Regions from separate parts of the Sodalis ligni genome, predicted to be linked through region 2. Evidence: predicted binding sites of a transcription regulator. Region 2 holds the regulator's gene; each other region holds the start of a gene.
What was found. The regulator CRP, encoded in region 2, controls carbon source genes, mostly activating them, when cyclic AMP is high. The targets are predictions, from matches to a motif close to ATGTGANNNNNNTCACAT.
Positions count from the first base shown of each region.

Region 1: msrB (peptide-methionine (R)-S-oxide reductase MsrB) is a predicted target of CRP. The motif match lies at 2,670-2,687, and genes of this name have one in related genera.
Region 3: GTU79_RS00105 (PTS mannitol transporter subunit IICBA) is a predicted target of CRP. The motif match lies at 3,652-3,669, and genes of this name have one in related genera.
Region 4: gntK (gluconokinase) is a predicted target of CRP. The motif match lies at 3,728-3,745, and genes of this name have one in related genera.

Region 1 is NZ_CP075169.1:3,380,875-3,388,854, reverse strand. It holds gene GTU79_RS15745 (DUF4765 family protein) at 1-380, shown strand, start outside; partial or broken gene GTU79_RS15740 (D-hexose-6-phosphate mutarotase) at 506-1,380, opposite strand; gene gapA (glyceraldehyde-3-phosphate dehydrogenase) at 1,464-2,462, opposite strand; gene msrB (peptide-methionine (R)-S-oxide reductase MsrB) at 2,813-3,226, shown strand; gene GTU79_RS15725 (YeaC family protein) at 3,301-3,579, shown strand; gene pncA (bifunctional nicotinamidase/pyrazinamidase) at 3,721-4,356, opposite strand; gene ansA (asparaginase) at 4,353-5,387, opposite strand; gene sppA (signal peptide peptidase SppA) at 5,568-7,418, opposite strand; partial or broken gene GTU79_RS15705 (NAD(P)H nitroreductase) at 7,668-7,980, shown strand, end outside.
Region 2 is NZ_CP075169.1:536,002-543,981, reverse strand. It holds gene GTU79_RS02415 (LysE family translocator) at 899-1,501, opposite strand; gene GTU79_RS02410 (YheU family protein) at 1,625-1,846, shown strand; gene GTU79_RS02405 (phosphoribulokinase) at 2,012-2,881, shown strand; gene GTU79_RS02400 (OsmC family protein) at 2,928-3,335, opposite strand; gene crp (cAMP-activated global transcriptional regulator CRP) at 3,650-4,282, shown strand; gene GTU79_RS02390 (YccS/YhfK family putative transporter) at 4,334-6,415, shown strand; gene argD (bifunctional acetylornithine/succinyldiaminopimelate transaminase) at 6,513-7,733, opposite strand; gene GTU79_RS02380 (aminodeoxychorismate synthase component II) at 7,895-7,980, opposite strand, start outside.
Region 3 is NZ_CP075169.1:22,222-30,201, forward strand. It holds gene glyQ (glycine--tRNA ligase subunit alpha) at 1-26, shown strand, start outside; gene glyS (glycine--tRNA ligase subunit beta) at 36-2,105, shown strand; gene GTU79_RS00100 (DUF3053 domain-containing protein) at 2,674-3,390, shown strand; gene GTU79_RS00105 (PTS mannitol transporter subunit IICBA) at 3,928-5,862, shown strand; gene GTU79_RS00110 (mannitol-1-phosphate 5-dehydrogenase) at 5,937-7,085, shown strand; gene GTU79_RS00115 (MltR family transcriptional regulator) at 7,144-7,692, shown strand; gene sodA (superoxide dismutase [Mn]) at 7,740-7,980, opposite strand, start outside.
Region 4 is NZ_CP075169.1:6,027,989-6,035,968, reverse strand. It holds gene metA (homoserine O-acetyltransferase MetA) at 1-828, shown strand, start outside; gene edd (phosphogluconate dehydratase) at 933-2,744, opposite strand; gene gntK (gluconokinase) at 3,103-3,627, opposite strand; gene metH (methionine synthase) at 4,033-7,668, shown strand.

The sequences.
Region 1 (7,980 bases), 2.8 Mb from region 2:
AGGACATAACAAACATAGTCCTGCGCTGGAGCGCCCTAACGGGAAAGGGTGCTTTGCCACGGGGTGAAATGGCCCGCTTCGCCAAAGAAGAAGGAGTGGCTTACCGGGAGCTGCGTCGGTACATCGGGGCAACCGGACGGCTGACGAATCGTGGCAACAGGCTGATGGCGCAGGCCGCCGCCCCAATGGATGAAAAACTGCTGGCGTCGAACGTGCGTGCCTGGGTGGGAATGTCCGAAGAGCTGCGCTGGGCCTCCGGCGGACAGAAAGGGTATGTCAAAACACGAGGCCTGACCCTTTGTCGCTGGCGGCATTATGTAGACAAAAACGGGAACCTGACAAAACGGGGACACCTATTGTTGGCGCGGGCGGCGGGGTAATTCAGCCATGAAGCGCAGCCTGGTTGCAATGACTATTTCCCACTGCAACCAGTGCCTTATTCAGATTGGCGGCAGCGTGACGACAGATCCTGCGCTACGCTTTCCAACGCCATGCCGTCCTGCCATTATGCCTTGCGCAGGCTGATCACCGTGGACAAACGGGCCGGGGCGGAGGCGGTGGCCGCCAGCGGGTCGTTGACGCGCGCGGTCTCGACGCAGACATAGGTTTTATAACCTTCATCGGTAATATCGCCTATTTGCTTCGCTAACGCGGCACCGGGATTCCAGGCCACCACGTCGCTGTGATTGTGGTGGTGAATCTCAATAATCCGTTTAAGCAGCGGATCGTGGATCTGGCTAACCGATTCAGGATGGGTATAAACCCGGTCCACTTCTTCCCCGCTGAACCCCAGCTCGCCTTTTTGCTGCGCGGTGATGCCGTCTTTGACTTTATCAATATAGCTATCGCCTAAGCCGCTGATTTTGACCTGGGTAATGTCGCCGATATTGAAATAGCTGTGCAGGGCAGTGGTGTTTTGGAAATCCCCCTGAGCCTCAAGTTCGACGCTACAGGTCTTGCCAAGGACATATTTTGCCGTCAGGGTAAAGGGTTTCGGCCAATACTGTTCGGTGGCGGTGCTGTCATGCAGCGTCAGGGTTAACCTGACCTGACCCTCGTCTTCGTGATGTTCGCTTAGCTGCCAGGGCAAAATACGCGCAAAGCCGTGATTCGGGCTGGCTACTTTGCCAAACCAGGGCCAGCAGATAGGGATGCCGCCGCGAATGGCCACGCCGTCTTTGAACGCACTGGCTTCGCTCAGCCATAAAACCGCTTCCTCGCCGGCGGGTTGCCAGGCGATAAGATGTGCGCCCTGTAACGTGACCGCCGCCCGAACCAGGGATGATCGATAACGATGACCGGCAGTTGATCCAATTGGCGCAGGCTGACCGATGAAGAAAGCTGTTCTTTAACGGGTAACGCAAAAAGAGTGTCGTACATTTTCGGGCCCTATTGAAATGAGGAAACGGATCAAATAAAAAGGGCGACATCGCTGTCGCCCCATACATATTTGCTATCGGCAATTATTTCTTGGCGATATGGGAAATCAGATCCAGCACTTTATTGGAGTAACCGGTTTCGTTATCGTACCAGGATATCAGTTTGACAAAGGTCTTGTTCAAAGCAATACCGGCTTTGGCATCAAATACGGAAGTCAGTTTTGCACCGTTGAAATCGGTAGAGACGACATCATCGGTAGTATAGCCCAGGATGCCTTTCAGTTCGCCTTCGGACGCTTCTTTCATCGCGGCGCAGATTTCTTCATAAGTTGCGCTTTTTTCGATGCGAGCGGTCAAATCCACTACGGACACGTTCGGCGTCGGAACACGGAATGACATACCGGTCAGTTTACCGTTCAGCTCAGGGATAACTTTACCCACCGCTTTAGCCGCGCCGGTAGAGGACGGAATAATGTTCTGGGATGCGCCGCGGCCGCCGCGCCAGTCTTTGTGGGACGGGCCGTCAACGGTTTTCTGGGTAGCGGTGGTGGCATGGACCGTAGTCATCAGGGCTTCGACGATGCCGAATTTGTCGTTCAGCACTTTAGCCAGCGGGGCCAGGCAGTTGGTAGTACATGAGGCGTTGGAAACGATATCCTGGCCGTCATAGGACTTGTGGTTGACGCCCATGACGAACATCGGGGTATTGTCCTTGGAAGGACCGGTCAACACCACTTTCTTTGCGCCGGCGGTGATATGCTTACGAGCGGTTTCGTCGGTGAGGAAGATACCGGTGGCTTCTGCGACTACATCGACGCCGATTTCGCCCCATTTCAGGTTAGCCGGATCTTTCTCTGCGGTAACACGGATAGTTTTACCGTTAACAACCAGATGGCCATTCTGGACTTCCACGGTGCCGTTGAAACGGCCGTGGGTTGAATCATACTTCAGCATGTAAGCCATGTAGTCAGCATCTAACAGGTCGTTGATTCCGACGATTTCCACATCGTCACGTTCCTGCGCAGCACGGAAAACAATGCGGCCGATACGGCCAAAACCGTTGATACCTACTTTGATAGTCATATATTCCACCAGCTATTTGTTAGTGAATAAAAGGTTGCTTGTAAATTTACAAAAACCTCACGCAGCGTCAAGCGGAATCGTGTCAATAGTTGCTACAAATCAAACCCGACAATACCATTCGAACGTTAATCGTTCGTTCCGCTGCCTGCTCAGCTACGAATAATATGAGGTCGTTCGACCTCAATTAAAACTGCACCTGTCAGTTAAATGTGATGTTCATCACACTTGCCGCTCACGTTGTTTCTCGTTCCCTAGTTTAAGCTAAAAATGTCTCCGATGTTGTTAATTATTTGTTATAATGAGCCGGTTTTGACCCGCTTTATTCCATTAACCGTCCGGGAATCGCACTTATGGCTAACGACGAATCGATACGACCGCCTACGGACTCATTGACCGAAATGCAGCGGTATGTCACGCAGCAGCGGGGCACCGAGCCGCCCTACAGCGGTAAATTACTGGAGAACAAGCGGACCGGGCAGTACCATTGCCTGGTGTGCAATGCGCCGCTGTTTTATTCTGCAAGCAAATATGACTCCGGCTGCGGCTGGCCGAGTTTTTATGAGCCGGTAAGCGATACCGCCATCCGCTATCTGGATGACGACTCCCACGGCATGCACCGGGTAGAGATCCGTTGCGGCGCCTGCGATGCCCATTTGGGACATGTTTTCCCTGACGGACCGCAGCCTACCGGTGCCCGCTTTTGCGTGAATTCCGCCTCCCTGCGTTTCAAAGACCAGGACAATGGCGAAGAGATCAGCGGCTGACACTCTGTCAAGTTTATCGCTTTAACGATTCAGCTAATTATTCATGTTGCAGATATTCCCCTAAGGAGAAATTCATGGATGTCGACGCGCTAATGGCAACCCTGACCCCGGAAATCTACCAGAGGCTGTTGACGGCGGTGGAGTTGGGAAAATGGCCTGACGGCGTTCGCCTTACCGAAGAACAAAAAGAGCTTTGCCTGCAAATAGTCATGCTTTGGCAGGCCAGAAACAATCACCGGCCGGAGCATATGAGCATCGGTACCGACGGCAGCATTGTAATGAAAAGCAAGCGGGAACTGCTGGCGGAATTCACCGGCGAGCCGCCGGAGATTTTTCGAGCCAAGCCGGATTAATGAGGCGCGGTTCTGCTTTTGTATCGGTTCAAGCCGGATAAACGCGGTTAGGGCATGCCTGCATAGGTAGCGATTCGGCGTGGCGCGGGCAGGGACGGGTATCGCGGCGATCCGGCACCGCAGATGTCTACCACCCGGCCTTCAGCATCCGGCGGTGAACTCTGCCAGGGTGATAAGTCCCGCTCCGAGGCGCTGCATCTCTTCCAATACCCTGGCGCTGTCGCCGGGATGAAGGTCCACGCCCCTGCAGCCGTCTAAGATAACATCCACGGCGTAGCCCAGCGAGAGGGCGTCCAGCACGGTATAATTCACGCAATAATCCGTCGCCAGGCCCATGATGGAGAGGCTATGGATTCCTTGGGCCTGCAGATAGGCGTGCAGCTCGGTTTGGGCTCGATGACCGTTATCGTAAAAAGCGCTGTAGCTGTCGATGCCGGCCTGACGGCCTTTATAGATGCGGCGGCGGATGCCTTCTGCATCCAGTTCGGGATGCAACTGCGCCCCGGTGGTATCCTGTACGCAATGCACCGGCCACCATACCTGGGACAGACCATCCAGCAGCCCGATTTCACCCACCCGTCCGCCGGAGTTCACGGCAAAGCTGCCGTGATTTGACGGATGCCAGTCCAGTGATGCCACGACCGGTATGTCTTCCCGGCGACAGAACGCTATGGCTCGATTCGCCACCGCAATGACTTTATCGCCTTCGGGAACCGCCAGAGCGCCGCCCGGGCAAAAGTCATTTTGCAAATCAATCAGCAGCAAAGCCTGTTTCATGCTGTTTCTCCGCTTATATCATCGCCGGTCAGCTCGCCGCGCAAATCCTGTTGCATGATGTGCCGGATCTCATCGGCCGGGAGCGATTGGCTGAGCAAATAGTGCAGTTTGGTCAGCGCCGCTTCAACCGTCATATCGAAGCCGCTGATAACGCCCGATCGCGCCAGAGCGTTGCCGGTGGCATAGCCGCCCATATTCACCCGGCCGGAGAAGCACTGGGTGAGATTCACCACGACGCTGCCGCGCGCTACCGCCTGCCGCAGCTCATCCAGCAACGCCGGATGCTGTGGCGCGTTGCCGACGCCATAGGATCGCAGAATCAATGCTTTTACCGGCTGTCGCAGGAAATTGCCCACTACATCGGCGGAAATGCCCGGATAGAGCGTCACCACACCCACCGGCTGGGGGGTGATGGGATGAAGAATCAGTTCGGCGCCGGGGCGGTGGGGCAGCGGCGGCGCCACGGGACGAATATGGATACCCGCTTCCAACAGCGGCGGCAGGTTGGGGGAGGCGAAGGCGTCAAAACCATCCGCATGGGCTTTGGTGGTACGGTTGCCGCGAAACAGCTTGTTGTTGAAAAACAGGCTGACCTCGTTTACCGGATAATGGGCCGCCAGGTATAGCGCGTTGAGCAAATTGGTCTGGCCGTCTGAGCGCAGCGCCTCCAGGGGGATCTGGGATCCGGTGACAATGACCGGCTTGGCCAGGTTTTCCAGCATAAACGACAGCGCCGAGGCGGTGAAGGCCATGGTGTCGGTGCCGTGCAGGATGACAAAACCGTCATAGTTCTCATAGTGTTCCGCCACGTCCTGGGCGATATGCTGCCAGTCGTTTGGCGTCATATCGGAGGAATCAATCAGCGGGGCGTATTCATGAACGGTAAAATCGGGCATTTCCGGGCGATAGAATTCCGGCATCAACGCCAACTGGCGCTGCAAATGGCCCGATACCGGTATATAGCCGTTATCAGAGCGCTGCATGCCGATGGTACCGCCGGTATAGGCGACATAAATGGATTTTTTTTGCATGGGGAAAGGCACGGCCTCTCACGGGGCGATATACCCGTCATCTTTCACCTTGCAGGTGCTTTGGCTTACCTGCAAGGTGAATTATTTAGTGTATAGCCTCAATTATACGGCCACGGAGCAATAACACCAGCCCCATGGCCTAGGGTGCCGGCGGCATTGACGGCCGCCGGCGATGGCCGCTTATTGAATGTCGCCGCAAGACAGGCAATAGGCATAACGGTTTTGCGGATCGTTCAGGTTGGTCAGCAAACCCGGCTGGGCGGAAAATAGTGCGGCTATCTGGCCGGACGGCGCGGGCAGCCAGGCCTGGATGGTCGCCGGGAGACGGGCGTAAATCGAAGCGCTGGTTTGCGATAAAACCAGATCAATAAGGCTGGGCTCTTCGATATACCAATTGAGGTGATATTGCTTCAATTTGGCCAATTCGGCGGCTTTCGCCACGGCATCGTCGAAATCCCCCAGTTGATCCACCAGTCCGTTGGTTTTGGCATCGCTACCGATCCAGACATGCCCTTGGGCGATTTTGTCCACCTCTTCCGGCGTCTTGTTGCGGGCTTTACCCACCAGGGTGATAAAGTTTCTATAACCGTTCTCGATGTTCAACTGCATCATTTGTGAGAACTCCGGCGGAAGGGCTTTGGTAACTGACAAATCCGCCAACGGCGAGGTGGACACCCCGTCGGTATGCACGCCGATGCTGCCCAGCGTATCTTCGAAGGTATTGATGACGCCGAAAATACCAATGGAGCCGGTAAGCGTGCTGGGGGCGGCAATGATGTAATTGGCCGGGGTGGAAATCCAATACCCCCCCGAAGCGGCCATGCCGCCCATGGACACCACAACCGGCTTGCCGGATTCACGGGCCGCTTCCAGTTCCGAACGTATCAGTTCCGAAGCGCTGACGCTGCCGCCGGGACTGTTGATGCGAAATACAATAGCCTTGATGTGTGGATCGAGCCGGGCATCGCGAATCTGACCGGCGGTGGTATCGCCGCCTACCGACCCGGGGGTTTCCGGTCCGTCGATAATGGCGCCGTCGGCAAAAATAACCGCGATCTGTTCGCCTTTTTCCGATGGCTTCTGCATCTGATAATCATACATGCTGACGGCATTTATGGCCTTTTTCTGCTTGTTCCATCCGAAGGTCTTAGTTAGCTCGGTTTCGATGGCATAACGGGACGCCACGGTATCCACCCATTTATTGTGCAGGGCAAACTGGGCGGTATCCCCGTCGACGGCTTTCAGATCCGCCAGCATCGCCGGCGCGCCGGGGAACAGCTGCTGTGGCGTAATCTGCCGGTTGGCGGCGACGGTATCGAGATAATGCGCCCATATCTGGCCCAGCCAACGGCTATCCGCATCTCGGGCCGCCGGCGACATGTCGTCGCGCAGGAAAGGTTCCACCGCTGATTTATAGGTGCCCACGCGGAAAATATGCGTGTTAACCTTCAATTTATCCAGCAGGCTTTTGTAGTAGAGATTATTGGTGGCCAGGCCGTGTAGATCCACCGCGCCCTGCGGCGTCAGATAGATTTTATTGGCGAAACTGGCCAAAAAGTATTGTGACTGATTGTAGCTGTCCCCCACGGCAAAAATGGGCTTGCCGCTGTCGCGGAACTCAAGCAGCGCCTTGCCGATATATTGCAGCGAAGTGGGGTCCGCCCCGGCGAAATCCTTCAAGGAAAGCACCAGGCCGGTAATGTTCTGATCTTCTTTGGCCGCCCGCAGCAGATTCACCAGATCAAACAGGGAATTCTCTTGCAAACGGTTACTGGAAGCGCCTAATAGTTCACGGCCAATCTGGCGGAATTTATTGTTCATCGAAGGTTTTTCAACCACCACGCCGGTAAGATCCACCAGCAGCGCGCCTTTGCCCGGTTCCGGCGCGGATCGGTGCACCTGCAGGTAGATACCGACACAGATGACGATGATAAAAATCAGAAAAAGGTTAAGGATAAATTCGCGGATAAAATTCAACAAACGCCAGGCCCAACGAAACGGGCTGGATATTATTCGCCACAATGTGCGCATGTGCTCTCCATAAAACAACCTAGTGCAGGATTCGTATTGTAAAATTTAACCATGGCGCCGGCGATCAACGCGTGAACGGGTCATTATTCGCTCATAATGGCGATATCAGTTCATTGTCAGGTATCCTAAAGATCCGCCCGCTAAATGTCAGCATGAAAAAAGATAAAAATTCGGTTTAAAAGCGTCATGCTGTTACCGTCGGCGGCCGTATGTTAACGTTATAAGCATGAATAACATCGGGAGTAAGTAATGGATGCATTAGAACTTTTGCTAAATCGCCGTTCCGCATCTCGGCTGGCTGAACCTGCCCCGCAGGCACCGTACTGGATAATATCATCCGTGCCGGTATGCGTGCGCCGGATCATGGCACATTGCAGCCCTGGCGTTTTGTCATTATCGAAGGCGAAGGCCGCACGCGGCTGAGCGAACTGCTGTACCAGTCCGCCCTAGGCGCGAAAATGGATGAAAAGGGCGTCGAAAAAGCCAGGCAAGCGCCTTTCAGGGCTCCGCTGATTATAGCGGTTTTGGCCTGGTGCGATACCCAAACCAAGGTCCCCCGCTG
Region 2 (7,980 bases):
TCACGCCCGCCGGAGCGCCTCATGGCACGGTAGGCCCGCGATCGCCGGCGCGTGAACCGAACGTGTTAAAGGGAGACCGCGCCAATGAGGTCGAAGCGGGCGTGGTTTTCACGCCCGCCGGAGCGCCTCATGGCACGGTAGGCCCGCGATCGCCGGCGCGTGAACCGAGCGTGTTAAAGGGAGACCGCGCCAATGAGGTCGAAGCGGGCGTGGTTTTCCCGCCCGCCGGAGCGCCTCATGGCACGGTAGGCCCGCGATCACCAGCGCGTGAACCGAACGTGTTAAAGGGAGACCGCGCCAATGAGGTCGAAGCGGGCGTGGTTTTTCCCGCCCGCCGGAGCGCCTCATGGCACGGTAAGCCCGCGATCACCGGCGCGTGAACCGAGCGTGTTAAAGGAAGACCGCGCCAGCACCGAAGCCGCACCGGGCGTGTTAAAGGGAGACCGCGCCAATGAGGTCGAAGCGGGCGTGGTTTTCCCGCCCGCCGGAGCGCCTCATGGCACGGTAGGCCCGCGATCACCGGCGCGTGAACCGAACGTGTTAAAGGGAGACCGCGCCAATGAGGTCGAAGCGGGCGTGGTTTTCCCGTCCGCCAGAGCGCCTCATGGCACGGTAGGCCCGCGATCGCCGGCGCGTGAACCGAGCGTGTTAAAGGGAGACCGCGCCAATGAGGTCGAAGCGGGCGTGGTTTTCCCGCCCGCCGGAGCGCCTCATGGCACGGTAGGCCCGCGATCACCAGCGCGTGAACCGAACGTGTTAAAGGGAGACCGCGCCAATGAGGTCGAAGCGGGCGTGGTTTTTCCCGCCCGCCGGAGCGCCTCATGGCACGGTAAGCCCGCGATCACCGGCGCGTGAACCGAGCGTGTTAAAGGAAGACCGCAAAAATTGCGCGGCCTTATCAGCGCCAAATCAACAGCACGCAGGCCGCGGTAAGCAATCCCATGGCGACATTAAATACCGTCCAGGCGCGTTTACTGCTGAGCAAACGGCCGATAAGCGTACCAAAGCCGAGCCAAATAGTCCCGGAAACGATATTCACCGTCACAATACCAATACTGATGGCCCCCACTGAAGTAATATAGGCATTACCCGTCAGGCTGAAGCTGGCTACCGCCCCCAGCGCCATCAACCAGGCTTTGGGATTCAGGAACTGCAGCAGTCCGCCCTGGTAAAACGGAATGGGGCGTGGCGGCGGCGCATCCGTCTCCAATGTTTCATACGCCGCGGTGGCAATCTTCCAGGCTAACCACAGCAGATAAAGGGAACCGGCCACTTTGAGCATAAAATGCAATGACGGATACAGGGTAATTAAACCGCCGATACCGAAAGCCACCAATAGCAATATGCACTGCATCCCGAGCATAATACCCAGCATCAACGGCATTGAACGCCAAAAACCGAAATTCGCGCCGGAAGCGGTGAGCAGCATATTATTAGGACCGGGCGTAATGGCAGCGACCCAAAGAAAACCCAACATTGAAAGAAAAAGACTCGGTTCCACGTTTCGGGGGCTCCTCTCCCTTTAATGAAGGTAAGAAACTAACAGCGCGCCTGTATCCGCACAAGGCTTTGCTGGTGAAATTTCCTCAAGGCATTGAATCATTAACAAACTGGACATAACATGATGATTATTCCGTGGGAAGAAATCGACTCCGACACCCTGTATAACCTGCTTGAATCCTTTGTCTTGCGAGAAGGCACCGATTACGGCGAACAGGAAAAGACACTGGAGGCCAAAGTCGCCGATGTCAAACGTCAACTGATAAGCGGCGAAGCGGTAGTGGTATGGTCGGAACTGCATGAGACCATCAATATTATGCCCCGCGGCCAGTTTCATCCGGAATAACGCAAATTGGCCCTGCGCCGCTAAACATGATAACAATAATCAAGTCTTTCATGCCGGGCGCATGTGAATCTACCCGTCATACTTCAAGTTGCAGGTGCGTCCGCTTTCCTGCAACCTGAATTATTGAGGGTATCACGCCGCCATATAACGAAGCGTAGGGTTACCATGTCAGCACAACATCCCATTATTGCCGTTACCGGCTCCAGCGGCGCCGGCACCACCACCACCAGTTTGGCTTTCCGTAAAATTTTTCACCAGTTGAATATTCACGCCGCCGAGCTGGAAGGGGACAGTTTCCACCATTTTACCCGTCCGGAAATGGACATGGCCATTCGCAAGGCCCGCGATCTCGGGCGACATATCAGCTATTTCGGGCCGGAAGCCAATGACTTCGGCCTATTGGAACACACCTTCCTGCAGTATGGGCTCACCGGCCACGGCAAAGCGCGAAAATATCTGCACACCTATGACGAAGCCGTTCCCTACAATCAGATTCCCGGCACCTTTACTCCCTGGCAGCCGCTGCCGGAGCCGACGGATGTGCTGTTTTACGAGGGGCTGCACGGCGGGGTGGTTACCGACCACCATAATGTGGCGCAGCATGTGGATCTCCTGGTGGGTGTAGTACCCATCGTCAACCTGGAATGGATACAAAAGCTGGTGCGCGATACCAGCGAACGCGGACACTCCCGGGAAGCGGTGATGGATTCCGTGGTGCGATCGATGGAAGACTATATTAACTACATCACACCGCAGTTTTCCCGTACCCATATCAATTTTCAACGGGTTCCCACGGTGGACACGTCCAACCCCTTTGCCGCCAAGGCCATCCCTTCGCTGGACGAAAGCTTTGTGGTAATTCACTTTCGCGGCCTGGATCATATCGACTTCCCCTATCTGCTGGCGATGCTGCAGGGGTCGTTTATTTCCAATATCAATACGCTGGTGGTACCGGGAGGGAAAATGGGGCTGGCGATGGAACTGATCATGGGACCATTGGTAAAGCAGCTACTGGAAGGCAAACGCATTGAATAAACCGGGCGCGGCCGGAGCGTCGCGCCAGCGGTAACGCATCCGTCATTCAGGACGGCAAACGCACTTCAAAACTATGGGTAACGTTCACGGATTTGCCGAGCATTAAAGACACCGAGCAATACTTTTCCGCTGACAGCTCCACCGCCCTTTCGACGATTTTGTCGGTGAGCCCCGTGCCGGAAACTATAAAGTGTAAATTAATATGGGTAAATAACCTCGGCGCTTCGTCGCGGCGTTCAGAGGTCAGCTTGACTTCGCAATCACGCACATCCTGACGCCCTTTTTGCAGAATCGATACCACGTCGATGGCGCTGCACCCCCCAGCCGCCATAAGTACCATTTCCATTGGGCTGGGCGCTTTTTCCCCTGCGTTGCCATCCATCAAAATCTGGTGGCCGGAGGCGGATTCACCTATAAAAGACAGACCTTCGACCCATTTTACTCGTGCTTGCATTATGATGACTCCAGATAAAAAGTTTTTCCTGCACCCTACATTTTTATTGGAAAGGTGGCAATGTTACCTAACATACTTCATGCTGATGCAAGACAACAGAAGACACTGCTTCAAACCTATGCTAAAAACAAGGCTGGATCGACCTCATGATAATGAAAGGGCAAGAGAGCGATCGGAACATCACTAAAACCAGACCCTAATAAGTTCCCTAACGTCGCTCCGTTTACAACGGAGATGGATCGATAAAACAGCGCCGTAATAGGGAATACGATGTCCTGAACAAGGACATCGATGACAAAAGAGGATAACAGCGAATGGTTCTCGGCAAACCGCAAACAGACCCGACTCTCGAATGGTTCCTGTCTCATTGCCATATTCACAAGTATCCATCGAAGAGTACGCTAATACATCAAGGCGAAAAAGCTGAAACACTTTACTACATCGTCAAAGGCGCCGTCGCGGTGCTGATAAAAGATGAAGAAGGTAAAGAGATGATCTTGTCCTACCTTAACCAGGGGGATTTTATCGGGGAATTGGGCTTATTCGAAGAAGGCCAGGAGCGCAGCGCCTGGGTTCGTGCGAAAACCGCTTGTGAAGTGGCTGAAATTTCTTATAAAAAATTCCGGCAACTGATTCAGGTGAATCCGGATATCCTGATGCGTCTGTCGGCGCAGATGGCCAGCCGCTTGCAGGTCACCTCGGAAAAAGTCGGTAATCTGGCGTTTCTCGACGTCACGGGACGTATCGCGCAAACCTTGCTTAATCTGGCGAAACAACCCGACGCCATGACCCACCCCGACGGCATGCAAATCAAGATTACCCGCCAGGAAATCGGCCAGATTGTCGGCTGTTCCCGCGAAACGGTGGGCCGTATTCTGAAAATGCTGGAAGATCAAAATCTCATCTCCGCACACGGCAAGACCATTGTCGTTTACGGTACGCGTTAAACGTTAATCAAACAGGCGTGGTACTCTGTGCCACGCCTGCTTGTTGGCAGCATGTGGCGTCGACTGATCTATCACCCCGAAGTCAACTATGCCTTGCGGCAAACCATCGTGCTTTGCCTGCCGGTGGCGATAGGGCTATTGTTCGGCAGCCTGCAGAACGGCCTGCTGTTCTCCCTGGTGCCCGCCTGTTGCAACATCGCCGGCCTGGATACCCTGCATAAACGCTTTTTTAAACGCCTGGCCATCGGCGGTACGCTGTTCGCCGTCAGCAGCGTACTGATCCAGTGGCTGCTCTTTGTACACGTACCCTTGCCCTTTATCATGGTGGGCCTGGCGCTGGCGCTGGGCGTCACCGGTGAAATCAGTCCGTTGCACGGGCGGTTATTACCCGCCTCCCTTATCGCCGCCATTTTTACCCTCGGCCTGACCGGCAACGCCCCGGTGTGGATCCCGCCGCTGCTGTATATCGCCGGTACCGCCTGGTACGGGCTGTTTACCGGCCTGTGGTTCCGATGGCTTAAAGAGCAGCCGATGCGGGAAACCCTCAGCCTGCTCTATAGAGAGCTCGCGGATTATATCGAGGCGAAATACAGCCTGCTGACCCAGCATACCGACCCGGAAACCGCCCTGCCGCCGCTGTTTGCCCGGCAGCAGCGGGTGATTGATCTGATTGCGCAAATTTACCAGCAGCTGCATATGCTGTCGGCCAACCATCAGCTTCAGTACAAACGTCTGCTGCGGACATTTCAGGTGGCTCTGGACCTGCAAGAGCATATCGCCGTCAGTTTGCATCAGCCGGACGAAGTGCAAAAGCTGGTGGAGCAGAGTCACGCTGAAGCGGTGATCCGCTATAATGCCCAATTGATTGCCGCCCGGCTGCGGGTGGTAGCGGACGATATCCTTTATCATCGGTTATCGGGCCGTTTCACCATGGCGGAAGCCCTGTCGGCGGTGGAAAAAATTGCCCAGCGAAATCCGGATAATCCGGTGGGGCAATTTTGTTTTTATCACTTCAGCCGCATCGCCAGGCTGCTCAGGACGCAACGTCCGCTCTACCGGCGGGATATCATGGCGGATAACCAGCAACGGCTCTCTTTCTGGCAGGCGCTGCGCAGCTACTGTTCGCTCAAATCCATGGCGCTGCGCAACGCCGCCCGGCTGGGCATTATGCTGGCCATCGGCAGCAGCCTGGGACTGGTGTTCAACCTGCCTAAACCCTACTGGATTCTGATGACGGTGATGTTTGTCAGCCAGAACGGCTATAACGCCACCCGGGTACGTATCCAGCACCGGGCGCTGGGAACCTTGGCCGGCCTGGTTATCGCCGCCGCGACCCTGCAGCTCCATCTGGGGGACGGCACGGTTTTATTGTTTATGCTGGTGGTGACCCTGGCGGCTTACCTGGTTTTGCGGAAAAATTACGGCCTGGCGATGACCGGCTTCACCGTAACCGCCGTTTACACCCTGCAGCTATTGTCCCTGAACGGTACGCATTTTCTGGTACCGCGGCTGGTGGATACCCTGATCGGATGCATGCTGGCGTTCGGCGGTACGCTCTGGCTGTGGCCGCAGTGGCAAAGCGGCCTGCTGCGCAAAAACGCCCATCAGGCGCTGGAAAGGGATCAGGACGCATTGCGTCTGTTATTACAGGCGAATCCGGAGCCGGCGGCGCTGGCCTATGCCCGTATGCGGGCCAACCAGGCCCATAACGCCCTGTTCACCTCGCTAAGCCAGGCCATGCAGGAGCCCGGTTTCAACTCCCGCTACCTCATCGATATGCGCCTATGGGTGACCCATAGCCAGTTTATTATTGAGCATATCAATGCCATGACGATACTGGCGCGGGATCACTACATGCTGACGCCAATGCTGGCGGAAAAATACCTGACCGCCTGCGAGGTGGCGCTGCAAACCTGCCAGCAACGGCTGGAATACGATGGTCCGAGCAGCGAACAGCCGGTACTGGCCACCGCCGGCGATACGCCGGAGCAGCCGGGCACCCCGATGGAACGCCATCTGCGGCGTATCCTGTTCCATTTGGGAGTAATGCATACCATCTCGTCGGTTGCCTGGCGCCAGCGGCCGCAGCACGGCCGCTGGCTATCGCGGCGATTGGGGGAAAATGCCCAATAGCCGCCGATAATGGCGGCTGAGCGTGCTGGCAAAGTGCCCGGTCGAGAAAGGCGGTTTGATAAGTGACCCGTCCGCGCCAGGCTCTTTTTCAGTGAGCTCAGCCGGCGGTAACCTGGGCTACCGCCTGTTCAAACCTGGCCATGCCCTGATCGATATCGTCAAATTCCACCACCAGCGACGGGGCGAAACGCACCACGTCCGGACCGGCGTTCAAAATCATCAGACCGTTGGCGGCGCTGGCATGAAGGAATTCCCGTGCCCGGCCGTGGTAGCCGGGTTTCAGCGCGGCGCCAATCAGCAAGCCCATGCCCCGAATTTCTTCGAACACATGATAGCGGTCGTTAATCTTCTGCAGCGCGCTGAAAAACCTGTCATGCCGTTCATTGATTCCCGCCAGCACCGCCGGCTGGTTAATGACGTCCAGCGCCGCCTCGGCCACTGCGCAGGCCAGCGGATTGCCGCCATAGGTGGTGCCGTGGGTTCCCACCGCCATCACCGACGAAATCTCCTCGGTAGTAAGCATGGCGCTGATGGGGAAACCGCCTCCCAGCGCTTTGGCGGTGGTGAGAATATCCGGCAGGACACCATAATGCATATAAGTGAATAACTTACCGGTCCGGCCCATACCGCACTGCACTTCGTCCATCACCAGCAGGGCCTGGTATTGATCGCACAGATCCCTAAGCCCCTGCAGGAATTCCGGCGTGGCCGGCGTGATCCCGCCCTCGCCCTGTATCGGCTCAACCACCACCGCGCAGGTATGATCGTCCATCACCGCTTTTACCGCCGCCAAATCGTTGAACGGCACGTGGACAATATCACCGGGTTTCGGTCCGAAACCATCGGAATATTTGGGTTGGCCGCCCACCGTGACGGTAAAGAGCGTACGGCCGTGAAAGGCGTTGTGGAACGCGATGATTTTGGTTTTATAAGGGCTGTGGCGGGTGATGGCATAATGACGGGCCAGCTTAAAGGCGGCTTCGTTGGCTTCACCTCCCGAATTGGCGAAGAAGACCCTATCGGCAAAGGTGGCATCGATAAGTTTGCGCGCCAGCCGCAGCGCCGGTTCATTGGTAAAGACATTACTGGTGTGCCACAGGGTTTCACCCTGGCTTTTCAGCGCCGCCACCAGCGCCGGATGGCAATGGCCCAGGGCGGTCACGGCGATACCGCCGGAGAAATCAATGTACTCCTTGCCTTCCTGGTCCCATACCCGGCTGCCTTTGCCTCTGACGGGAATAAATTGAGCAGGTGCATAAACTGGCAAAATGACCTGATCAAACGTTTCCCTGGTTACCGCGTCATCATGTGTTTTCATAAGCTTTTTACTCTATCCGCCGCAAAAGATAAATGAAATTATAATCATAAAATATGAATAAAAAATCACTTCAATGCAATCTTTTATCGCCGTTCAACGGCAAAAAATTATATCCGCTACCGACGCCGGGCCGGTTGAAGCATTCGCGGCGGGCCATCGGCTTACATCGCCAGGAAATTCGCCAGCAACCGATGTCCCTGTTCGCTGAGAATGCTCTCAGGATGAAACTGTACACCTTCAAGGGGCA
Region 3 (7,980 bases), 510 kb from region 2:
CGATGTGTAAAAAGAACGAGAAATAAGAGGCAGCCATGACGCAACATACTTTTTTGGCGGAAATCGGCACGGAAGAGCTGCCGCCGAAGGCGCTTCGCCAGCTGGCGCAGTCTTTTGCCACTTTGTTTACCGCCGAGCTTGACGGCGCCAACCTGCCCCACGGCGAGGTTAAATGGTTCGCCTCCCCCCGCCGCCTGGCGCTCAAGGTAAGCGACCTGGGCGCCGCCCAGGCAGACAGCGAAATTGAAAAGCGCGGTCCCGCCGTTTCCCAGGCATTCGACGCCGCGGGCAATGCCACCAAGGCGGCCGAGGGCTGGGCGCGCGGCTGCGGCATTACCGTTGAACAGGCCGAACGCCAGAAAACCGATAAAGGGGAGTGGCTGCTCTACCGGGCGTCCGTTAAAGGCAAACCCGCGCAAGAACTGCTGCTGGGCATGGTGACCGCCGCCCTTGGCAAACTGCCTATTCCCCGCATGATGCGCTGGGGCGACAGCGATACGCAGTTTATCCGTCCGGTGCATACCGTCACGCTATTGCTGGACAGCGAACTGATCGCGGGGCGCGTGCTGGGCATTGAGTCAGGGCGCACCGTGCGTGGACACCGCTTTATGGGTGAAGCCGAATTCACTATCGATAACGCCGATCAATACCCCGCCTTACTGCTGGAACGCGGCAAGGTGATAGCCGACTACGAAGAACGTAAAGCGATTATCAAACGGGACGCACAAGCGGCCGCCGCGCGCATCGGCGGCAAAGCCGATTTGACCGACAGTCTGCTGGAAGAGGTGACTTCTCTGGTGGAATGGCCGGTGGTGCTGACGGCGAAATTTGAAGAAAAATTCCTTGCGGTGCCCCCCGAGGCGCTGGTCTACACCATGAAAGGGGATCAGAAATATTTCCCGGTGTATGACGCGCAGGAAAAGCTGCTGCCGAATTTTATTTTTGTCTCCAATATCGAATCCATCGATCCCCGGCAGGTGATTTCCGGCAATGAGAAAGTGGTGCGGCCGCGTCTGGCTGATGCGGAATTTTTCTACAACACCGACCTGAAAATCCGGCTGCAAGACCGGCTGCCCCGTCTGGATACGGTATTGTTCCAGCAGCAGCTCGGCACCCTGCGCGATAAAAGCGACCGTATCGAATCCCTTTCCGGCTGGGTTGCCGGAAAGATTGGCGCGGATGCGGAACACGCCGCCCGCGCCGGCCTGCTGTCCAAATGCGACCTGGTAACCAATATGGTGGTTGAGTTCACCGATACCCAGGGCGTGATGGGCATGCACTATGCCCGCCACGACGGCGAGCCGGAAGACGTGGCGCTGGCGCTGAAAGAGCAGTACCAGCCGCGTTTTTCCGGCGATGCCCTGCCCTCCACGCCGGTCTCCTGCGCGGTGGCCATCGCGGAGAAGATGGATACCCTGGCCGGTATTTTCGGCATCGGCCAGCATCCCAAAGGCGATAAGGACCCCTTCGCCCTGCGCCGCGCGGCGCTGGGAGTATTGCGTATCATTGTCGAAAAGCGCCTGCCCCTGGACTTGACGGCCCTGGCGGAGGAAGCGGCTCGCCAGTATGGTGAAAAGCTCACTAATCCCCGCGTAGTAGACGATGTGGTGGACTTTATGCTCGGCCGCTTCCGCGCCTGGTATCAGGAAGAGGGCCATAGCGTCGATACCATCCTGGCGGTGCTGGCCCGCCGGCCCACCCGCCCGGCGGATTTCGACGCCCGCGTACGTGGGGTAAGCTATTTCCGCACCCTGGACGCGGCGGCATCCCTGGCGGCCGCCAATAAACGCGTGTCTAACATCCTGGCCAAAGCCACCGACACTCTGAACGACGACGTGCGGGCCGCGGTGCTGAAAGACGCGGCGGAAATCCAGCTGGCAGCGCACCTCCAGGTGCTGCGCGATAAGCTTGAGCCGCTGTTTGCCGAGGGCCGTTACCAGGAAGCGCTGGTGGAGCTGGCCGCCCTGCGGGAGCCGGTAGACGCCTTTTTCGATAAGGTGATGGTCATGGATGAAAATGCCGAGGTGCGGGTCAATCGTCTTACGCTGCTCGACCAGCTGCAAAAGCTGTTTTTGCGGGTGGCGGATATCTCGCTGCTGCAATAGTGCCTGGACGCGCCCGGCGGTTTGCCGGGCGCGTACCTGACCATCATGCCTCATGACAAGATAGGCCTAAAAATAATCTATTTAGTTAAGGGTGACTATTTTGCCAAGATTAAAGCATTGGCTATAAATAATGATGTTGATTCTTTATCTATTCGAATAGTCAAACTGAAAATAATGAATTAATTGACGATTAATCATTGTAAGTCATTGTTTTATTGAGTATTAGTTGTCAACGGTATAACTTATTTACTGCAATATTATGAAAATTAAGGCTTGATGCTGATGAGGGAAATCATTGAGAGATAATACCTCCCTGAATATGCTGAACGGCCTTGAGTCTATCAATCAAGTCTGCATAGTCAATCAACAAAAAGTATGAAATATCACTCTTCATTATCCTAATAGCCGGTGCTATCCAATAGATGTTTTGCCTAATAGGTAATACTAAAGGACAGTTTTAGCGTATTTATTCCGCTAAAAGTGGGCTATCCTTATGCTGCTATGAGGATGCGGCGATTCGCAAACCAGAGTAAACCAGTGAAATATTTTACAGGAGTATTCGGTCATGATGTTAAGGGATAGACTGGCGCAGCTGCGCTATGCGCTGATGATTCCAGTATTGATGCTGCTGGCGGTGCAGATCACCGCCTGCGGCGATAAAGAGCCCGATCAACGTAAGGCATTCATTCAGTTTCTACAGACCACCGTGCTGCCGGGCGGTGAGCGCCTGCCCACCCTTAGCGACGATCAAAAAAAGCAGTTCGGGCCTTATACCAATGATTATCAGGTGCTATTGACCTTTACCCAGCAATATACCCAGTCGGTGAATACCAGCCTGCTGCCGGTATTGGATCTTATTAGCCAGATCAGGGTTCCGCAGGATTATCTCACCCGCCGCCAGGATGTGCAGCAATCCGCCGCCGCCCTCAACGCATTGGCGCCGCAAATCGCGCAGCTGAAAAAACAGGCCGATGATGCTCGCGCGGGCCTTAAGCAGCCGGCTGATTTGAAAACGGTTTATGATCAGGCCTACGCCAAATTGGTGACGCAGCCGGTGCAAAAAGTGGCGCCGGTGATTGCCGCGGCGTCCACACTGTCGTCCACGCTGGTGCAGGTAGGTGATTTCCTCAATACGCAGGGTAATCAGGTGACCTTTGGCGCCAATGCGGTGTCATTTCCCAACCGGTTGCCGGCGACGCAGTATAATGAACTGATGAAGGGCCTGGAAAGTCAGTACCAACAGCTGGTGCAGGCCCAAAACAATGGCGGCGCCACCTTGCCCTGAGGCATAAGCGCCGGCTGGGTTTTGGCCGGCACGGCCGCAGGTCCATAATATTGCTTTCCCTATCGGCATTACTTGCCCGGCAGATATTCTCGTCGCCGGGCGAGACGTTTACCGGTAAGTTTCTTACAAAACCTTGTTTTCTTTTGCCAAGGCTGTCGCAAATTTACGCATATCAACGCCGCTATACCTGTTAACAAAATTTTTACTCACAAATAAATTGTGACTCAACTCACATTTATCAAACAAACTCTCCCCATAAAATAGTGATATGTATCACATTACTGTCCTTGTTAGCTTACTAAAAGTTAAATTGTGATTTATTTACAATGCTTATTTGTGATGTAAATCACTAATATAGGGTGCTTTAGGGGGGGTATCCAGTGATATTCCTCACACTTTAGTCCCGGTAGTACGCTTAACTAACTGAGCGTGGTAGAGTCGCGCTGCTTATAGAACTACTGACAGTTTGTGCAACACTGTCGCAACAATATTCACGCGCCCTTATTGTCTGGCGCGTATCAATAGGGGTGAGTTTTTATGTCTTCATCGGATATCAAGGTCAAAGTACAAAATTTTGGCCGTTTCCTCAGCAATATGGTCATGCCGAATATCGCAGCCTTTATTGCCTGGGGGATTATTACCGCACTGTTTATACCCACCGGGTGGACTCCAAACGCCACATTGGCCAAGCTGGTAGGCCCGATGATCACCTATCTGCTGCCGCTGTTAATCGGTTATACCGGTGGACGGCTGGCGGGCGGCGAACGTGGCGGCGTAGTGGGTGCCATTACCACCATGGGTGTGATTGCCGGCGCCGATATGCCCATGTTCCTGGGCTCCATGATTGCCGGTCCTTTGGGCGGCTGGGCCATCAAGCGCTTTGACCGCGCGGTGGACGGCAAAATCAAGAGCGGCTTCGAGATGTTGGTTAACAACTTCTCAGCCGGTATCATCGGCATGATATTGGCCATCCTGGCATTCCTGCTGATCGGGCCGTTCGTTGAAATCATTTCCCATTTTCTGTCCGCCGGCGTAAACCTGATGGTTCGCCACGATTTGCTGCCGTTGGCATCCATCTTTGTGGAACCGGGCAAGATCCTGTTTTTGAATAACGCCATCAATCACGGTATCTTCTCACCGTTGGGTATTCAGCAGGCTACCGCTACCGGCAAATCCATATTCTTCCTGATTGAAGCCAATCCCGGTCCGGGCATGGGCGTTTTGACCGCCTATATGATATTCGGGCGCGGAACCGCTAAGCAATCAGCCGGCGGTGCAGCCATCATCCATTTCCTGGGTGGTATCCACGAAATCTACTTCCCTTACGTACTGATGAACCCGCGCCTGCTGCTGGCGGTAATCCTTGGCGGTATGACCGGCGTATTCACCCTGGGCCTGCTGCACGGCGGCCTGGTGTCTCCGGCATCCCCGGGTTCCATCCTGGCGGTACTGGCCATGACGCCGAGAGGGTCGTACTTTGCCAACATCTCCGCGGTAGTCGCCGCCTTTGCCGTCTCCTTTGTTATTTCGTGTATTCTGCTCAAGAGCACCAAAGCGAAAGAAGGGGATGACCTGGATGAAGCGACCCGTCGCGTGAAAGACATGAAAGCCCAGTCCAAAGGCATGGCCGCTCCGGTTACCGCCGGCGCCACCGGCGACCTGAGCTCGGTACGTAAAATCATCGTTGCCTGCGATGCCGGTATGGGTTCCAGCGCCATGGGCGCCGGTGTTCTACGTAAGAAGGTGAATGAGGCCGGGCTGAAAAATATCAGCGTGACCAATGCCGCCATCAACGACCTGCCAGAAGATGTGGATCTGGTGATTACCCACCGTGACCTGACCGAGCGCGCTATGCGTCATGCTCCGCAGGCCCAGCATATTTCGCTGACCAACTTCCTCGACAGCGGCCTGTATACCGATCTGACGGCCCGTTTGGTGGCAGTGCAAAAGACCGATGCGAAGCAGCAAAAAGTCCTGTCGACCCTGGATGACAGCTTTGAGGGCAGCGAACAGAATCTGTTCCGTCTTACCGAAGCCAATATCTTCCTGGGACAGCATGCCGATCAGAAAGAGCAGGCCATCCGCTTCGCCGGTGAACAACTGGTGAAAGGCGGCTATGTCCAACCCGAGTATGTGGATGCCATGCTGGAACGTGAAAAGCTGACCTCTACCTACCTGGGTGAATCCATTGCCGTTCCCCATGGTACTATCGAAGCCAAAGATAAGGTGTTACGCACCGGCGTCGTATTCTGCCAATATCCGGACGGTGTCCGGTTCGGTGACGAAGAAGACGATATCGCCCGCCTGGTCATCGGTATCGCGGCCAGAAACAATGAACATATCCAGGTCATCACCAGCCTGACCAACGCCCTGGATGATGAAACCGTGATTGCGCGGTTAAGCACCACCACCAGCGTCGCTGAAGTGCTGGAGTTGCTGAAAGGCCAGAATCCGGTCAGAAGCGCGTCGTAACGGATGGAACCGGTTGTATTTGAGAGGGGGCCGTCACGGCCCCTTTTTAGCTAAGAGAATCCAAGGTTAATTCTATGAAAGCATTACATTTCGGAGCAGGTAATATCGGTCGTGGATTCATCGGCAAGCTATTGGCCGATGCCGGGATTGAAGTGGTATTTGCGGACGTTAATCAGGTTGTGCTGGATGCGTTGAACGCGCGTCACGAATATGAAGTCCATGTCGTGGGTGAACAGTCTCGGGTCGAGATAGTGCGTAATGTCAGCGCCGTCCACAGCGGCAGCCCCGATGTAACGGCGTTAATCGCTACCGTGGATTTGGTGACCACTGCCATCGGCCCGCAGATTCTTGAGCGTATTGCCGCAGGCGTCGCCAAAGGGCTGATACAGCGCCATGACGCGGGTAACGCCCGTCCGCTGAATATCATCGCCTGTGAAAACATGGTGCGCGGCACCAGCCAATTGAAGCAGCATGTGCTGAACGCCCTGCCGGAGCAGTACCATGACTGGGTCGGTCAGAACGTGGGTTTCGTTGATTCGGCGGTGGATCGCATCGTCCCGCCGGCCCAGGCCGGCAGCCAGGATCCGCTGGCGGTCACGGTTGAAACCTTCAGTGAATGGATTGTGGATAAGACCCAGTTCAAGGGCGAGCCGCCGGCCATTGCCGGTATGGAACTGACCGATAATCTGATGGCGTTTGTGGAACGCAAACTCTTCACATTAAATACCGGCCATGCCATTACCGCGTATCTGGGACAGCTGGCGGGACATAAAACCATTCGCGACGCCATTCTCGATCCGGCGATCCGCCAGGTGGTGAAGGGGGCGATGGAAGAAAGCGGCGCGGTGCTGATTAACCGCTACGGTTTCGATCCGGAAAAACATGCCGCTTACATCAATAAAATCCTGCAGCGTTTTGAAAATCCCTATCTGCACGACGATGTGGAACGCGTCGGCCGCCAGCCGCTGCGTAAGCTCAGTGCCGGCGATCGGTTAATCAAACCGTTGCGCGGCACGCTGGAGTACGGCCTACGTCACGACAACCTGATGAAAGGTATCGCCGCTGCGATGCATTACCATAGCGAGCAGGATCCCCAGGCGCAGGAATGGGCGGCATTACTGGAAAAATCTGGGCCGGAGGCTGCTTTGGCGCAGGTTTCCGGTCTTGAAAAAGACAGTGAGGTGGTTGAGCAGGTGGTGACTATTTATAACGCCATGCAATGATGATCGAGACCCGGGGGTAAGGCCTGCCTCGTCCCCGGATTTTACATGGTGTTAGGTGATGACGGAAAATACGCAACTGCATGAAAATCAGGTTCTGGAACAGCTGAACGCCGGTACGACGGTGAGGGATCTGATGGAAGCGGCGGTGACTTTATTGGCTGAAGCGGTCAATATTCTGGTGCTTCAAATATTTCGCAAGGATGATTACGCGGTGAAGTATGCCGTGGAACCGCTATTGGTTGGAGCCGGGCCGCTGGGAGAACTGCCGGTGCGTTTGAAATTGGTTTATGCCCTGGGGGTTATCAGCCGGCAGGAATATGAAGATGCTGAGCTGCTGCTGGCTTTGCATGAGGCCTTGCAGGACGATCCCAAAGAGTACCGTTTTACCGATGATGAAATTCTCGGTCCGTTCAGCGAACTGCATTGCGTTACGGCGTTTCCGCCATTGCCGGATTTTTCCCGTGTGCCGGGGGACGATGCGCTGGTAAGAATGCAGCAGCAGCGCTATCAGCAGATTGTGCGCTCCACCATGGTGTTGTCCACCACCGAATATCTCGTGCGCATCAGCGCGAAAAAGGCCTTCACGGATAAACTGCTGTTAAAATAAAAACCATCCCGCGGGATGGTTTTCATTAATCAGCCGATAAAGCGGCGTTATTTGGCTTCAGAGAAGCGCTTGGCCGCTTCGTCCCAGTTCACCACGTTCCAGAACGCTTTGATATAATCAGGACGGCGGTTCTGGTATTTCAGGTAATAAGCGTGTTCCCATACATCCAGGCCGATAATCGGATAGCCTGATGCGCCGGAAATCGCTTCGCCCATCAGCGGGCTGTCCTGATTGGCGGTTGAGACCACCGCCAGCTTATCGCCTTTTTTCACCAGCCAGGCCCAGCCG
Region 4 (7,980 bases), 950 kb from region 2:
CCGTTGAAGGTTCTGATACTCAATCTGATGCCGAAAAAAATAGAGACGGAAAACCAATTCCTGCGTTTGTTATCCAATTCGCCGCTCCAGATCGATATTCAACTGCTGCGCATCGACAGCCATGAGTCGAAAAATACGCCGGCGCAGCATCTCAATACCTTTTACTGCGACTTTGAGGATATCCAGGATCAGAACTACGACGGTCTGGTGGTTACCGGGGCGCCGCTGGGGCTGGTGGATTTCAGCGATGTGGTTTACTGGCCGCAGATCGCCCGGATCCTGCAATGGTCAAAGGATCATGTCACGTCAACCCTGTTTGTCTGTTGGGCGGTACAAGCCGCGCTGAATATTTTGTACGATATTCCTAAAATGACCCGCCAGGTAAAACTGGCCGGCGTTTACCAGCACAATACCCTTAAGCCCCACGCGTTGCTGACCCGTGGTTTTGATGAGACCTTTCTGGCGCCCCATTCCCGCTATGCGGATTTTCCCACCGACGTCATCCGCCGGTATACCGATCTGGAGATCCTGGCGGAGTCCGAGCAAACGGGGGCGTATCTGTTCGCCAGTAAAGACAAGCGGCTGGCCTTTGTCACCGGACATCCTGAATATGACGCACTGACCCTGGCCGGCGAATATCATCGGGATCTGGCCGCCGGCCTGGATCCCTTGCTGCCGGTTAATTATTTCCCGGATGACAATCCCGATCTGACGCCGAAAGCGAGCTGGCGGAGCCACGGGCACCTGCTGTTTGCCAACTGGCTCAATTATTACGTTTATCAGATCACGCCGTTCGATTTACGCAATATGAACCCCACCATCGATTGATGTCCCACAAACATACAAGGGGCGCGGTGAGGGCCATGGACGGCCGGCAGAGAAACTATCCCGGCCAGGCTCGGCCGGGAATCGTAGGGTAAGGATTTTTGCGCTTAGACGACGATGCAGCTAGCACCCTGTTCGGCGCCGGAGAGCTGGCTGCGCAGGGCGCCGAACAGTTCCCGCCCGCTGCCCATATGGCCGGCGCTTAAATCGGGCAACGCGACGGTACGTTGAGCCAGTTCGCTTTCTTCCACCAGCAGGGACAACTCGCCGGTAACGCCATTAACCCGCACCATATCGCCGGTGCGGGCCTTCGCCAGCAACCCGCCGTTAAAGGCTTCCGGCGTGACGTGGATTGCCGAGGGCACTTTGCCCGAGGCGCCCGAAAGACGCCCATCGGTCACCAGCGCTATTTTGTAACCGCGATCCAGCAGGACGCCCAGGGGCGGCATCAGCTTGTGCAGCTCCGGCATCCCGTTGGCGCGGGGGCCCTGATAACGCACCACGATGACACAGTCTTTATTCAACTGCCCGGCATCAAAGGCCGGACCGACGTCATGCTGGCTTTCGAATACCACCGCCGGCGCTTCAATAACCTGGTTGGCGATGGGTACGGCGGAGGTCTTCATTACCGCACGCCCCAGGTTGCCGTCCAACACCTTGGTGCCGCCATGATGCTCGAACGGGCTTTCCAGCGTGGAAATCACTTTCGGATCCAGGGAAGTCTCGGGACTTTCGCGCCAGGCCAGGGTACCCTGATCCAGCCAAGGTTCAAGGGTATAGCGGCTTAAGCCGAATCCGGCGACGGTATTGACGTCTTCATTGAGCAATCCGCCTTTCAGCAGTTCGCGAATCACCAATTGGACACCGCCGGCATCGTGGAACTGATTGATGTCCGCCGGGCCGTTTGGATATATCCGCGCCAGCAAAGGCACCGAATCGGAGAGTTCGGAAAAATCGTCCCAGTTGATGATGATGCCGGCGGCGCGGGCCATGGCCACCAGATGCATGGTGTGATTGGTGGAACCGCCGGTGGTGAGCAATGCCACAATGCCGTTCACGATGACCTTTTCATCCACCAACCGGCCGACGGGCAGGTAATTGCCGCTGTTTTCCGTCAGACGGGTAACCTGGACGGCTGCGGCATCGGTGAGGGCGTCACGCAGCGGGGTGTTCGGCTGGATAAAGGAGGAACCCGGCAGATGCAGCCCCATCATTTCCATGACCATCTGGTTAGAGTTGGCGGTACCGTAGAACGTACAGGTGCCGGCGCTGTGATAAGACTCGGCTTCTGCTTCCAGCATGGCGGCCCGGTCAAGCTTCCCTTCCGCATAGAGTTGCCGGACCCGGACTTTTTCCTTATTCGGTAAACCGCTGGCCATGGGGCCGGCCGGTACAAACACCGCCGGCAGATGGCCGAAAGATAACGCCGCCATCACCAGGCCCGGGACTATCTTGTCGCAGATACCGAGATAAAGCGCCCCATCGAACATATTGTGGGATAAGCCGATGGCCGCCGACATGGCGATGATTTCGCGGCTCATGAGCGAGAGTTCCATCCCGTCCTGGCCCTGGGTTACACCGTCGCACATGGCCGGAACCCCGGCCGCCACCTGGCCTACCGCGCCGGCGCTATGCAAAGCGGCTTTCAACCGTTCCGGATAATATTCATAGGGTTGATGGGCGGACAGCATGTCGTTATAGGCGGTGATAATGGCGATGTCATTATGGGTCAGGCTTTTCAGCGCGGCTTTATCGTCGGGCTGGCAGGCAGCAAAACCATGGGCCAGATTGCCGCAGGCTAACTGGGCGCGGTGGACCGTTTTGGTGCGCGCATCGTCTATGCGCGCCAGGTAAGCGGCGCGGGTGGCTGTTGAACGGTCGATGATACGTTGCGTTACACGGGCTACGGTAGGATTCATACATGCCTCACTTAAGATTGAACGGTTCAGGGCCGCCCTCGCGGGCAGCGCTGAACAACAGAATTTGTGGTCCGACGGCACATCAGGATGCTTTACGCTTTTATTATTAAAATCGGTCGGTGGCGGAACCGTCTGATGGCGCTGTTATCGGTCGGCCCCCAGTAAGGCCGGTTCTTTTGTTGCTTTTAACCGAGGTGCAAATTGGCATACCTCGATGTTGAATCGTTTCAGCTACACAGAACTTAAAAAGCCGGATGCCAAAAGTCGGGCTCATCCGGCCTGTGTGAATGTAAATCCTTTACATCCTTTGAAGAAACCGCGGTTTCGGCAACGTCGGTCGCCGGCTTCAGCCGGCGTTTTACTGATTAAACTGCCGGATATAATTCAAGGTATCGTCAATGACTTTTTCCACCGGCTGGGCGATATTGACTACGAATACATCGGGTTCGTCCGCACCGGGTTCTTCCAGAGTATCGAATTGGGTCACCAGCATCTCGGATTTGAAAAAGTGGCCTTTACGGGCCTTCATGCGTTCTTCAATTACCTCGAAGCTGCCCTTGAGATAGATGAAGGAGAGATTGTCATTCCCCTGCCGCAGGCGATCGCGATACCGCTTTTTCAGCGACGAACAGACGATGATGGAGACCGCGTTGGTGCGCTGCATGGCGAAAGCGGCATCGTTAATCGCCGCCAGCCAGGGCGCGCGATCATCATCGTTTAACGCATGGCCCGCCGCCATTTTTTCAATGTTGGCGCGGGGATGGAGGAAATCGCCATCCAGAAACGCGGCCGAAAGCTCGCGGGCCAGGGCGCTGGCTACAACGGATTTGCCGCTGCCTGAAACGCCCATTAAAACGAAGATATGGTTGGATGTAGTTGTCATCGTAGGGCTCCGAGGCCTGCTAAAGTTCATTGATGTTACCGGTAACATTATGCGTGTTTTTTTATCGGTTTCTAGCGGCATCAACGACTTTTATTTTCTTCTGTGATCGACATCAAATTATAAGGGCATTATGAAACATAACTTTTACATTAAGTGGCGTTTTTTTAAACTATCAGCCGATAACTGAAAAAGTCTCATGAGCCGCCATCTTCGCTCCCGCTTAACTTATGTTAGGATGTTCTGCCTGTTTTGGCTCAATTTTAGACGCTCTACCCTGGATAATTCGGGTTGCAGGAAAGCGACGCACCTGCAGCTTGAAGTATAACGGGTATATTTTTCTGCGGTGGATGGGTAATAGTGAATAATCGAACTGACGGACTTCGCCGGCAATTGGCCCAGCGCATCATGGTGCTGGACGGCGCCATGGGCACCATGATCCAGAGCTACCGGTTGGAGGAAGCGGACTACCGGGGCGAGCGCTTTGCCCAGTGGCCAAGCGATTTGAAGGGCAATAACGATTTGCTGGTGCTCAGCAAGCCCGAGGTGATTTCCGCGATTCACTACGCCTACCTTGAAGCGGGCGCCGACATTCTGGAAACCAATACCTTTAACTCCACCGCCATCGCCATGGCCGATTACCAGATGGAGTCGCTGGTTGGCGAGCTTAATTTCGAAGCCGCCCGGCTGGCACGCCAGTGCGCCGATGAATGGACGGCGCGCACTCCGGATAAACCGCGTTATGTTGCCGGCGTCCTGGGCCCCACCAACCGCACCGCCTCGATTTCCCCGGATGTAAACGATCCGGCGTTCCGCAACGTGACCTTTGATCAGTTAGTAAGTGCTTACAGAGAGTCGGTGCACGCATTGGTTGAGGGGGGCGCGGATTTGATTATGGTGGAAACCATTTTCGATACCCTCAACGCCAAGGCGGCAATATTCGCCATTGAAACCGAATTTGAAGCCATGGGCGTAGAGTTGCCGGTGATGATTTCCGGCACCATCACCGATGCCTCGGGACGGACGCTTTCCGGCCAGACCACGGAAGCCTTTTACAACTCCCTGCGGCACGTTAAACCGCTGTCGTTCGGTTTGAACTGCGCCCTTGGCCCGGATGAGCTGCGGCAGTATGTCGCCGAGCTGTCCAGGATTGCCGAGTGTTACATCAGCGCCCATCCCAATGCCGGGTTGCCCAATGCCTTCGGCGAGTACGATCTCGGCCCCGATGTTATGGCCAGGCAAATCAAGGAGTGGGCCGGCGCCGGTTTTTTGAATATCGTCGGCGGCTGCTGCGGCACCACGCCGGAGCATATCGCCGCCATCGTCCGGGCCATTGAGGGCATACCGCCGCGCCAGCTGCCGGATCGGCCGGTGGCCTGCCGCCTGGCGGGGCTGGAACCCCTTAATATCGACAAAGACACCCTGTTTGTGAACGTGGGCGAACGGACTAATGTCACCGGCTCTGCGCGCTTCAAACGCCTGATAAAAGAAGAAAAGTACAATGAAGCCCTGGCGGTGGCCCTTCAGCAGGTGGAAAGCGGCGCCCAGGTTATCGATATCAACATGGATGAGGGCATGCTGGATTCCGAAGCCGCCATGGTGCGTTTTCTGAGCCTGATTGCCGGAGAGCCGGACATCTCCCGCGTACCCATCATGATCGACTCCTCCAAATGGGATGTTATCGAGCAAGGCCTTAAATGCATCCAGGGCAAAGGCATCGTCAACTCCATCTCCATGAAGGAAGGCGAGGAGGTCTTTATCCACCATGCCCGCCTGGTGCGCCGTTACGGCGCCGCGGTGGTGGTGATGGCTTTTGACGAGGACGGACAGGCGGATACCCGCGCGCGCAAAATAGCCATCTGCCGCCGGGCTTACCGTATCCTGACCGAGACGGTGGGCTTTCCGCCGGAAGATATCATTTTTGATCCGAATATCTTTGCCATCGCCACCGGCATTGAGGAGCATAACAATTATGCGATGGATTTTATCGGCGCCTGTGCCGATATCAAGGCCGAACTGCCCCATGCGCTGATTTCCGGCGGTGTCTCCAACGTGTCTTTCTCGTTTCGCGGCAATGAACCGGTGCGGGAAGCCATTCATGCGGTATTCCTTTATCACGCCATCCGCAACGGTATGGATATGGGTATCGTCAATGCCGGGCAATTGGCCATTTATGACGATTTGTCGGCTGAGCTGCGCGAGGCGGTGGAGGATGTGGTGCTTAATCGCCGCGCCGACGGCACCGAGCGGTTGCTGGAACTGGCGGAGAAGTACCGCGGCGGCAAGACCGACGAAGTCAGTAAGCAGCAGCAGGCGGAATGGCGCGGATGGCCGGTGATAAAACGCCTGGAGTATGCCTTGATAAAAGGCATTACCGAGTTTATCGAGCCCGATACCGAAGAAGCGCGGCAGCAGGCGGCACAGCCCATCGAGGTCATTGAAGGGCCGCTGATGTCCGGCATGAACGTGGTGGGAGATCTGTTTGGCGCCGGCAAGATGTTTTTGCCGCAGGTAGTGAAATCGGCGCGGGTCATGAAGCAGGCGGTGGCTTACCTGGAGCCTTTTATCCAGGCCGGTAAGCAGCAAAAGAAAGCGGCGGGAAAAGTCCTGCTGGCGACGGTAAAGGGTGATGTCCACGATATCGGTAAAAATATCGTCGGCGTGGTGTTGCAATGCAATAACTATGAAATCATCGACCTGGGGGTAATGGTTCCGATGGACAAAATCCTGAAGACCGCCCGGGAGATGAACGTGGATATCATCGGTCTGTCCGGCTTGATTACCCCGTCGCTGGATGAAATGGTCAACGTCGCCAAGGAGATGGAGCGGCAGGGATTCACGCTGCCGCTGCTGATTGGCGGCGCAACCACCTCCAAGGCCCATACCGCGGTGAAAATCGAGCGCAACTACAGCGGACCGACGATTTATGTCCAGAACGCGTCCCGTAGCGTGGGGGTGGTTTCCGCACTGCTGTCCGATGCGCAACGGGACGAATTTGTCCAGAAAACCCGCAGTGAATATGACACGGTGCGTATCCAGCATGGCCGTAAAAAGCCCCGTACCCCGCCGGTGACATTACAAGCCGCGCGGGACAATGACGCCGCCATGGACTGGGAGCATTACACTCCGCCGGTGGCCCATCGCCTGGGGATTCAGGCGGTGACGGCCTCCATTGAGACCTTGCGCAACTATATTGACTGGACGCCGTTTTTTATGACCTGGTCGCTGGCGGGTAAATATCCGCGCTTGCTGCAGGACGAGGTGATCGGCGAAGAAGCCCGGCGGCTGTTTGCCGATGCCAACGCCATGCTGGATAAGCTCTCCGCTGAAAAATCACTGCTCCCGCGCGGCGTGGTGGGGCTGTTTCCCGCCAACCGGGTGGGTGACGATATTGAAATCTATCGGGATGAAAGCCGCCGCGAGGTGGTTGCCGTCAGCCATCATCTGCGCCAGCAGACGGAAAAAACCGATTTCGCCAATTACTGCCTGGCAGACTTCGTGGCCCCGAAATCCAGCGGCAAGGCGGATTATCTCGGCGCGTTTGCCGTGACCGCCGGTTTGGAGGAAGACCAACTGGCCGCGGACTATGACGCCCTGCATGACGATTACAATAAAATCATGGTAAAAGCCTTATCCGATCGGTTGGCTGAAGCGTTTGCCGAGTACCTGCACGAACGGGTGCGTAAAGTCTATTGGGGGTATGCCGCTACGGAAAACCTCAGCAACGAGGAGTTGATCCGGGAAAATTATCAGGGTATCCGCCCGGCGCCGGGCTACCCCGCCTGTCCCGATCATACGGAAAAAGAGGCTATCTGGCGCCTGCTCAACGTTGACGAAAATACCGGCATGCGGTTGACTGAATCCTATGCCATGTGGCCGGGAGCATCGGTTTCCGGCTGGTATTTCAGCCACCCCGACAGTAAATATTATGCCGTGGCGCAAATTCAGCGGGATCAGGTGGAGGACTATGCCGCCCGTAAGAGTATGCCGGTGGCGGAAGTTGAACGCTGGCTGGCGCCTAATCTCGGCTACGATGCCGATTGAGGATCAATTCCACATAGGGATGATGGTAAGCAATCCTTTTGGATTGCTTTTGTTTCTAAAATTACCTGTTTTTTTGCCTGGACAGGGAAGCTTAACATTGAATTTATTAGCAATATTGATTTTATAATAAGAATTATACCCCGCTAATTAATTATGGCTAATAATATAATTATTTTACCTATTCCCTTGCCGGCGTTAGATTGATCTAAGCAAAGCGGCATTATAATCAAAACGCTAATTATTATTTGAAATGTAATTGTTCATAACTTTATTTAAATTTTTATTTTATTGGAAGCAGTCTGAGCAATCGGC